Hoeflea algicola: one gene and its partner. The main gene of each other region encodes a partner of the protein of the gene in region 2 in a complex. Links are inferred from orthologs where the notes say so. Each region holds a gene or a part of one and is shown on either strand. Other genes may lie near its edges. The genes, in order: OEG84_RS21875 and tldD.

Region 1 (3,261 bases), 270 kb from region 2 along the record:
CAAACACTAGGTGCAAAAGCTGCTTGTCTTCACTTTCTGCCATGGGAATACTCCACGTTCAAACGCTGCGGTCAGTCAGAGCGCGGTTTGCGTCAAAACCAGTGAAAGGTCAATGCCCGGCGGCGGGCTGGAAAGGCTCGAGCAATTGTGCAAGCTGGCCTTCGGACGCTGCCAGCATCAATGCGCGAGAAGGATCGGGGGCGTTGTAGCGCATGCGCGCGCCCTGCAGATCCACCAGCCGATGGCCGGTTTCGCCAAGCATGACATCGGCTGCGGCTAGGTCCCATTCATTCGAACTTGGCCGGATGTAGACGCCGTCGAAATCCCCTCGAGCCACGGCTGCCAGCCGAAGCGCCAGCGAGGGACCGCCCGGCACCTTGTCAACCGCGCCATCCGCTCCGGGACGCATGTGCTTGATGACGATGTCGGGCACCACGACCCGCAGCGGCGCGGCACCCTGCTCGCTGGTGTCGAATACGAGTTTCTTACCATTGAGAAAGGCACCTGCGCCAAGGCTCGCTTGCCAGACCTCACCGAGCGCCGGCGCCACCAGCACGCCGGCAACCGGCAGCCCGTCCTCGACAACGCCGATGCTGACGCACCACTCTTTGCGACCGGCGACATAGGCGCGGGTCCCGTCGATCGGGTCGACCACGAAAATCCGGCGGTGGGACAACCTGAGTTCGTTGTCCTCGGCCTCCTCGGACAACCAGCCATAGTCTGGCCGGGCGGCGAGCAGCGTTGTCTGAAGCAGCCTGTCGATTGCCACATCGGCTTCGCTGACCGGCGAGCGCCCCTCGTTCTTGTACCAGACGCCCGGATCCTTGCGGAAAAAGCGCATGGCGATCTCGGCGGCCTCGTGCGAGGCCTTCAGGATAAGTCCGAGGTCTTCGGCGTAGGGGTCAATCACCGGCAAGCGTCATGCCTTCCACGGCTATGGTCGGGGCCGCGACCGAGAACTTGGTGTCGATGTCGTCGGCCAGCGTCATGCGCTTGAACATGTCCTTGAGATTGGAAGCAATCGTGACTTCCGATACCGGGAAACTGATTTCACCATTCTCGATCCAGAAACCGGATGCGCCGCGGCTATATTCGCCGGTAATCGCGTTGACACCCTGACCGATGAGTTCGGTGACATAAAAGCCGGTGCCGACCGAGGCGATCAGTTGCTCGCGGGTCTGCTCTCCGGGAGAGACAATCACATTGGTCGACGATGGCGAAACCCCGCCGCCGCGACTGGCGCGGCCATTGCTGGTAAGGCCGAGTTCCCGGGCCACGGCGGTCGTCAGGTACCACTGTCTGAGAACCCCATCCTCGACCATGGTCAGCGCACCCATCGACACGCCTTCGCCGTCAAACGGGCGCGACCCCGGCCCACGGCGGATGAAGGGATCATCTATCAGGGTGAGCCCCGGTATTGCTACCTGCTGGTCCATCATGTCCTTGAGGAAACTGGTCTTGCGGGCAACCGAGGCGCCATTGATGGCCGACACCAGGTGGCCGATCAGCCCGCGCGAGACGCGCGGATCAAACACCACATTGATATTGGATCCGGTCTTGACCTTGCGCGGATTGACACGGGCGACGACCCGCTCACCGGCGTTGCGACCAATGAGTTCGGGCGCATCGAGGTCCCCATAGAAAACGCGACTGTCAAAATCATAGTCGCGCTCCATCTTCACGCCCTCGCCGGCGATGACGCTGACGGAGTGGGAAAAGCCCGAGCGCTCGAAGGCACCGGAAAAATCGTGCGAGGTGGCCAGCACCATGCCAAACAGGCCCGCGCCGGCGCCAGCTCCCACGGAACTGCTCACACCCGGAACCTCCAGTGCCGCGGCTTCAGCCTTCTTGGCGGCGTCTATCAAGGCTTCTGCCGGTGGCTCGGTCGGATCGAACAGATCAAGATCGGGCCAATCGCTGGCCAGCATGTCGGCATCGGCGAGGCAGGCGTGCGGATCTTCCGGCGAGACCTGCGCCATGGCCACCGCACGCGCAGCAAGGGCAGCCTCATCGGCGTTCTGGCCGGCATGCACCGTGGCCACTTTCTGGCCGACAAACACCCGAAGGCTGAAGGCGTCGGATTCAGACGATTCGGTGTTTTCCACCTGACCGTTGCGCACCGAGGCCGATCGCGAGCGGCGGCGCACCACCAGCGCGTCGGCCTGGTCGGCGCCAGCGCTGCGGGCGTGGCTGATCAGGCGCTCGGCGGTTGCCAGCAGTCCTTCGGATTGATTTGTTTCGCTCATGATTTTTCGCCTTTCACTTGGCTCTCATGTATTGTCCCGAGGGTCAAGCATCAAGCCCGACCTGTTCGGGATGACCTTGTCTCTCGTCTGGAACCAATGATGGAGCGCCATGAATGGCCGTAGCCGAAGTGAGCCTATACACGCAGGGTCTTGTTCTGTTGTGCGGGGCAATCGTTGCCGCGCCGCTGTTCAAGAAACTCGGCCTTGGCACCGTGCTGGGTTATCTTGCCGCCGGAATCGTCATCGGGCCGCTGCTTCGGATAATTACTGACGGCGAGGAAATTCTCCATTTCGCCGAACTCGGCGTGGTGCTGCTGCTGTTTGTCATCGGGCTCGAGCTCAAGCCGTCACGGCTCTGGCAATTGCGCCGCGATATTTTCGGCCTCGGGCTTGTTCAGGTGCTGTTTTCGGCGCTGCTGCTCGCCGCCGCCGCGGTGGCGTTGGCCGGACAAGCCTGGGCCGCCGCCGTCATCATCGGCTTTGGACTGGCATTGTCATCAACCGCTTTCGGAATCCAGATTCTTGATGAACGCGGAGACCTCAACACCCGCTATGGCCAGCAATCGTTTTCGATCCTGCTGTTCCAGGATCTGGCGATCGTGCCAATCCTGGCACTGGTGCCACTGCTTGCGCATGCCCCGGACAATGGCGGCGGCTCGATCATCTCCGATATTGCGATCACGGTTGGCGCTATCGTGGCACTGCTTGTTGCCGGCCGTTACCTGCTCAATCCGCTGTTTCAACTGATCGCCGGAACCGGCGCCAAGGAAGCGATGATCGCGGCTGCACTGTTCGTGGTGCTCGGGGCTGCAATGCTGATGCAATTCGCCGGCCTGTCGATGGCGATGGGCGCGTTCGTCGCCGGCGTGATGCTGGCCGAATCTTCTTACCGGCACGAGTTGGAAGCCGATATCGAGCCGTTTCGCGGCATTTTGCTGGGCTTGTTCTTCATGGCCGTCGGGCTGTCGGTGGATCTGGCGGTCATCGGTGACAACATCGTGCTGCTCGTGATTGC
Region 2 (3,240 bases):
GTCGGGGATGTGCCGGTTATCATCGCAACCCTTTGTGCTGACTGGGTGATCTCCGCCATCATTCGATCGGCTTGCAAATGCGCCAGATTGACATGGGCAATGGTGTGAGCGCCAAGCCGTGCAAGCGGGGTCTCGGCAAGCGCGCGTAGTTCCTGCTCGTTCATTACTTCGCGGTCGACTATGCCTGTCGGACAGATGCCCTCTGCCCGAGCCAGATTGTCGAGTTGGGCGATTATCTCATCCTGATGGGCACAGGCCAGCGCCTTGTGCAGCCGGTCGAATGCCGCGTATTTCTCCAACAGGGTCCGTGTCCGAAGCGAGATTTCACCCTTGCCGAAGTCGAAGGTGAATTGGTCAAGGCTGCCAATCAGTTGTTCCGCCGTCTCCCACCAGATCGAGTGGGTGCGGTCAACAAAGCCACCCGAGATGAATATCGTGTAGGGAACGCCATGTTCCTCAAACACCGGGCGCGCGAACCGGTCGTTGTCGCGATATCCGTCATCCAGGGTAAAAACCATCGCCGGGCCGGGAGGATTGGGCTGCGCGAGAAATTCCGGTAGGTCCTCGAGAGCCACGGGAACATGGCCGTCGGCCTTCAGTTTGGTGATGCTCTGGTCGAGAAATTCGGGCGTGATGGTCAGGTGCGCAACCGGATCAAAGTGTTTTTCGATAGCCGGCCGTACGTGATGCAGGGTGAAAATCGCTCCCAACCCGCGGGCTGTCGGCATCAGTCCCGATTTTGCCAGCAGGGACACGGCCTCAAGCCCGCCCTGGATGGCGGCACGCTTGACCATGCGACGTGCGGCGACTGTATTCGGACCGTGCATAAACCGTTCCCGGGCGCTGAATGCGCTTACGAAGTCAGCTTAATAGCAGTCCTGACTTAACCGATGTTGAATCGAGCGCGCGTTTTTTCGCAATGCCGGTTCTTGCCGCCAGTCATCGCCGTCTTCAGGCCGTATTTCGTGGTCAGTTATCGCGTGACACTGCCTCATTAGCGGTCAGGTCTGGGTGCCACCGATGGTCATCGCGTTCATCAGCAAGTGCGGTTGCCCGACACCCACTGGAACGCTCTGGCCACCCTTGCCGCACATGCCGATGCCGGTATCGAGAGCGGAATCATCGCCGACCATGGAGATCCGCTGCATGGCTTCCGGACCGTTGCCGATCAGCATAGCCCCCGTGACCGGCGCGCCGATCTTGCCGTCCTCGATCATGTAGGCTTCGGTGCAACCGAAAACGAACTTGCCCGACGTGATGTCCACCTGGCCGCCACCGAAGGACACCGCGTAAAGACCTTTCTTCACCGAAGCGATCATCTCTGCGGGGCTCCTGTCCCCAGACAGCATATAGGTATTGGTCATGCGCGGCATCGGTTGGTGAGCGTAGGACTGGCGACGCCCGTTGCCGGTGGCTTTCATGCCCATCAGCCGTGCGTTCTGGCGGTCCTGCATGTAGCCAACCAGAATACCGTCCTCAATCAGTACATTATAGCCCGAAGGCGTGCCTTCATCATCCACCGATAGCGAGCCTCGGCGGCCCTCAAGGGTCCCGTCATCGACCACGGTGACGCCCTTCGACGCCACCCGCTCGCCGAGAAGGCCGGCAAAGGCCGAGGTTTTCTTGCGGTTGAAATCACCTTCGAGACCATGCCCGACGGCTTCGTGCAGCATCACCCCTGGCCAACCCGCGCCAAGCACCACATCCAGCGTTCCCGCAGGTGCCGGGATTGCGTCAAGATTGACCAGCGCCTGGCGCAAGGCCTCGTCGGCGCCGTGCCGCCAGCTTTGTTCGGTCAGAAAATCACCGAACAGCTTGCGTCCGCCCATGCCGTAGGAGCCGTTTTCCTGCCGGTCACCAACCCCGGCAACCACCGAAATATTGAGCCGCGTCATCGGCCGCACATCGCGCACGCGGTGACCATCGGCGCGCAGGATCTCGACAACCTGCCAATTGGCGGCGATCGAGACCGACACCTGGCGCACGCGTTCGTCCTTGCCGCGAAGGTAGGCGTCGATGCTCTGCAGCAGTTTCACCTTTTCTTCAAAGCCGGGTGCTGAGAGCGGGTTCTGTGCCGTGTAAAGCAGCTTGTTGGTGCGTTGCGGGGCGGCAGAATAGGTGCCGTTGGCGCCATGGGTAACGGCGGACACCGCGTCGGCAGCCCTCAACAGGGCTGCTTCCGAGAGCTCGCCCGAGTGCGCATAGCCCGAGCTTTCGCCCAGAACCGAGCGCAGGCCGAATCCGCGATCGGTCGAATAGTTGCCGGATTTCAGCTTGCCATTGTCAAACAGCAGCGATTCGCTTTCCTCGTATTCGAGATAGAGCTCGCCGTCGTCAGCGCCCCTCAATGCGTTGGCGACGATTCGCTCCAGTTTTGCTTCCGAGACGTCGAATTGGCTGGTGAGCGCGTCCTGCATGACAATGTCCATTTCTGATCGAATCCTGATCCTGTATATAGGTAATCTCGCAGCGATTGGAACACAGCGGCGCGTCTGCTGCCGGAGGGAGAGCGTCGATGGACAAGATCACCGTGGAAAACGTCAACCAGCCAGGCAAATCGTCACGAGTCGACGCCACCAAATATCTGGCCATGTGCGAGGCCATCGAAACAGTTCTGAAAAACGCCGATACGCCGATGACCTATGCACAGATCAAGCAGGCCATTTTGCCGATTCTGCCGCAGCAGCTGTTTCCAGCCGGAGCAACAGCCGGCTGGTGGATCAAGGTGGTTCAGCTTGATCTCGAAGCAAAGGGTAATCTGGCGCGGACGTCCTACAAGCCCTTGCGGTTTCATCTTACCGGCAGCGGGGCAGGGGACTGAGATCGCACCTTTGTCCAGGCAGTCAGCCAGTTGGCTGGTTCACGGAAGCGCGGCGTAGCCTTCTGTGAAGCCCGCGAGATCGACCGGGATGCCGATACCTTCTTCTGGAGTCTGGAACACGATGAAGGTTGCCGTAGTGCCGCCGCGCAACGTGGTCAGCAGCGTATCGTCGAGAATCACCTCGGCGTAACAGCCGTCGGAGAAGCACCGCACGAAATAGGCACGCCCGATATCCTTGCCATCGACATTGAGGCCGAGGCCGGAGGGCAGCAGCACACCAAGTGGTGCCAGCACCCTGAGAATGCGCGCCTGCTGGTCGGCTGTCTTTAGCACCACCACTGACAGACCGACTTCGGGCCGATCATCGGCGATGACATTCTGCATCAGCGCGCATTGCTCGCCGGGCGCGCCCGCCGGGG

Evidence for each region.
Region 1: the proteins of tldD (region 2) and OEG84_RS21875 are in contact, whole or in part, in a solved structure (PDB 5NJ9), measured with the Escherichia coli proteins. The link is inferred for Hoeflea algicola from one-to-one orthologs.

What each region holds. Positions count from the first base shown.
Region 1 is NZ_JAOVZR010000001.1:4,508,885-4,512,145, reverse strand. What follows is about bases 75-3,014. They hold OEG84_RS21875 (TldD/PmbA family protein), read right to left. Parts: upstream 2,247-3,014; coding sequence 903-2,246; downstream 75-902. Other genes in these bases: OEG84_RS21870 (monovalent cation:proton antiporter-2 (CPA2) family protein), read left to right, coding at 2,360-3,014; OEG84_RS21880 (3'(2'),5'-bisphosphate nucleotidase CysQ), read right to left, coding at 110-910. Also shown: OEG84_RS21885 (DUF4170 domain-containing protein), read right to left, coding at 1-43; more of OEG84_RS21870, read left to right, coding at 3,015-3,261.
Region 2 is NZ_JAOVZR010000001.1:4,782,611-4,785,850, forward strand. What follows is about bases 210-3,128. They hold tldD (metalloprotease TldD), read right to left. Parts: upstream 2,418-3,128; coding sequence 1,002-2,417; downstream 210-1,001. Other genes in these bases: OEG84_RS23160 (polysaccharide deacetylase family protein), read right to left, coding at 210-827; OEG84_RS23170 (DUF6958 family protein), read left to right, coding at 2,516-2,821; OEG84_RS23175 (invasion associated locus B family protein), read right to left, coding at 2,861-3,128. Outside these bases: more of OEG84_RS23160, read right to left, coding at 1-209; more of OEG84_RS23175, read right to left, coding at 3,129-3,240. UniProt on the Escherichia coli protein: Metalloprotease involved in CcdA degradation. Suppresses the inhibitory activity of the carbon storage regulator (CsrA).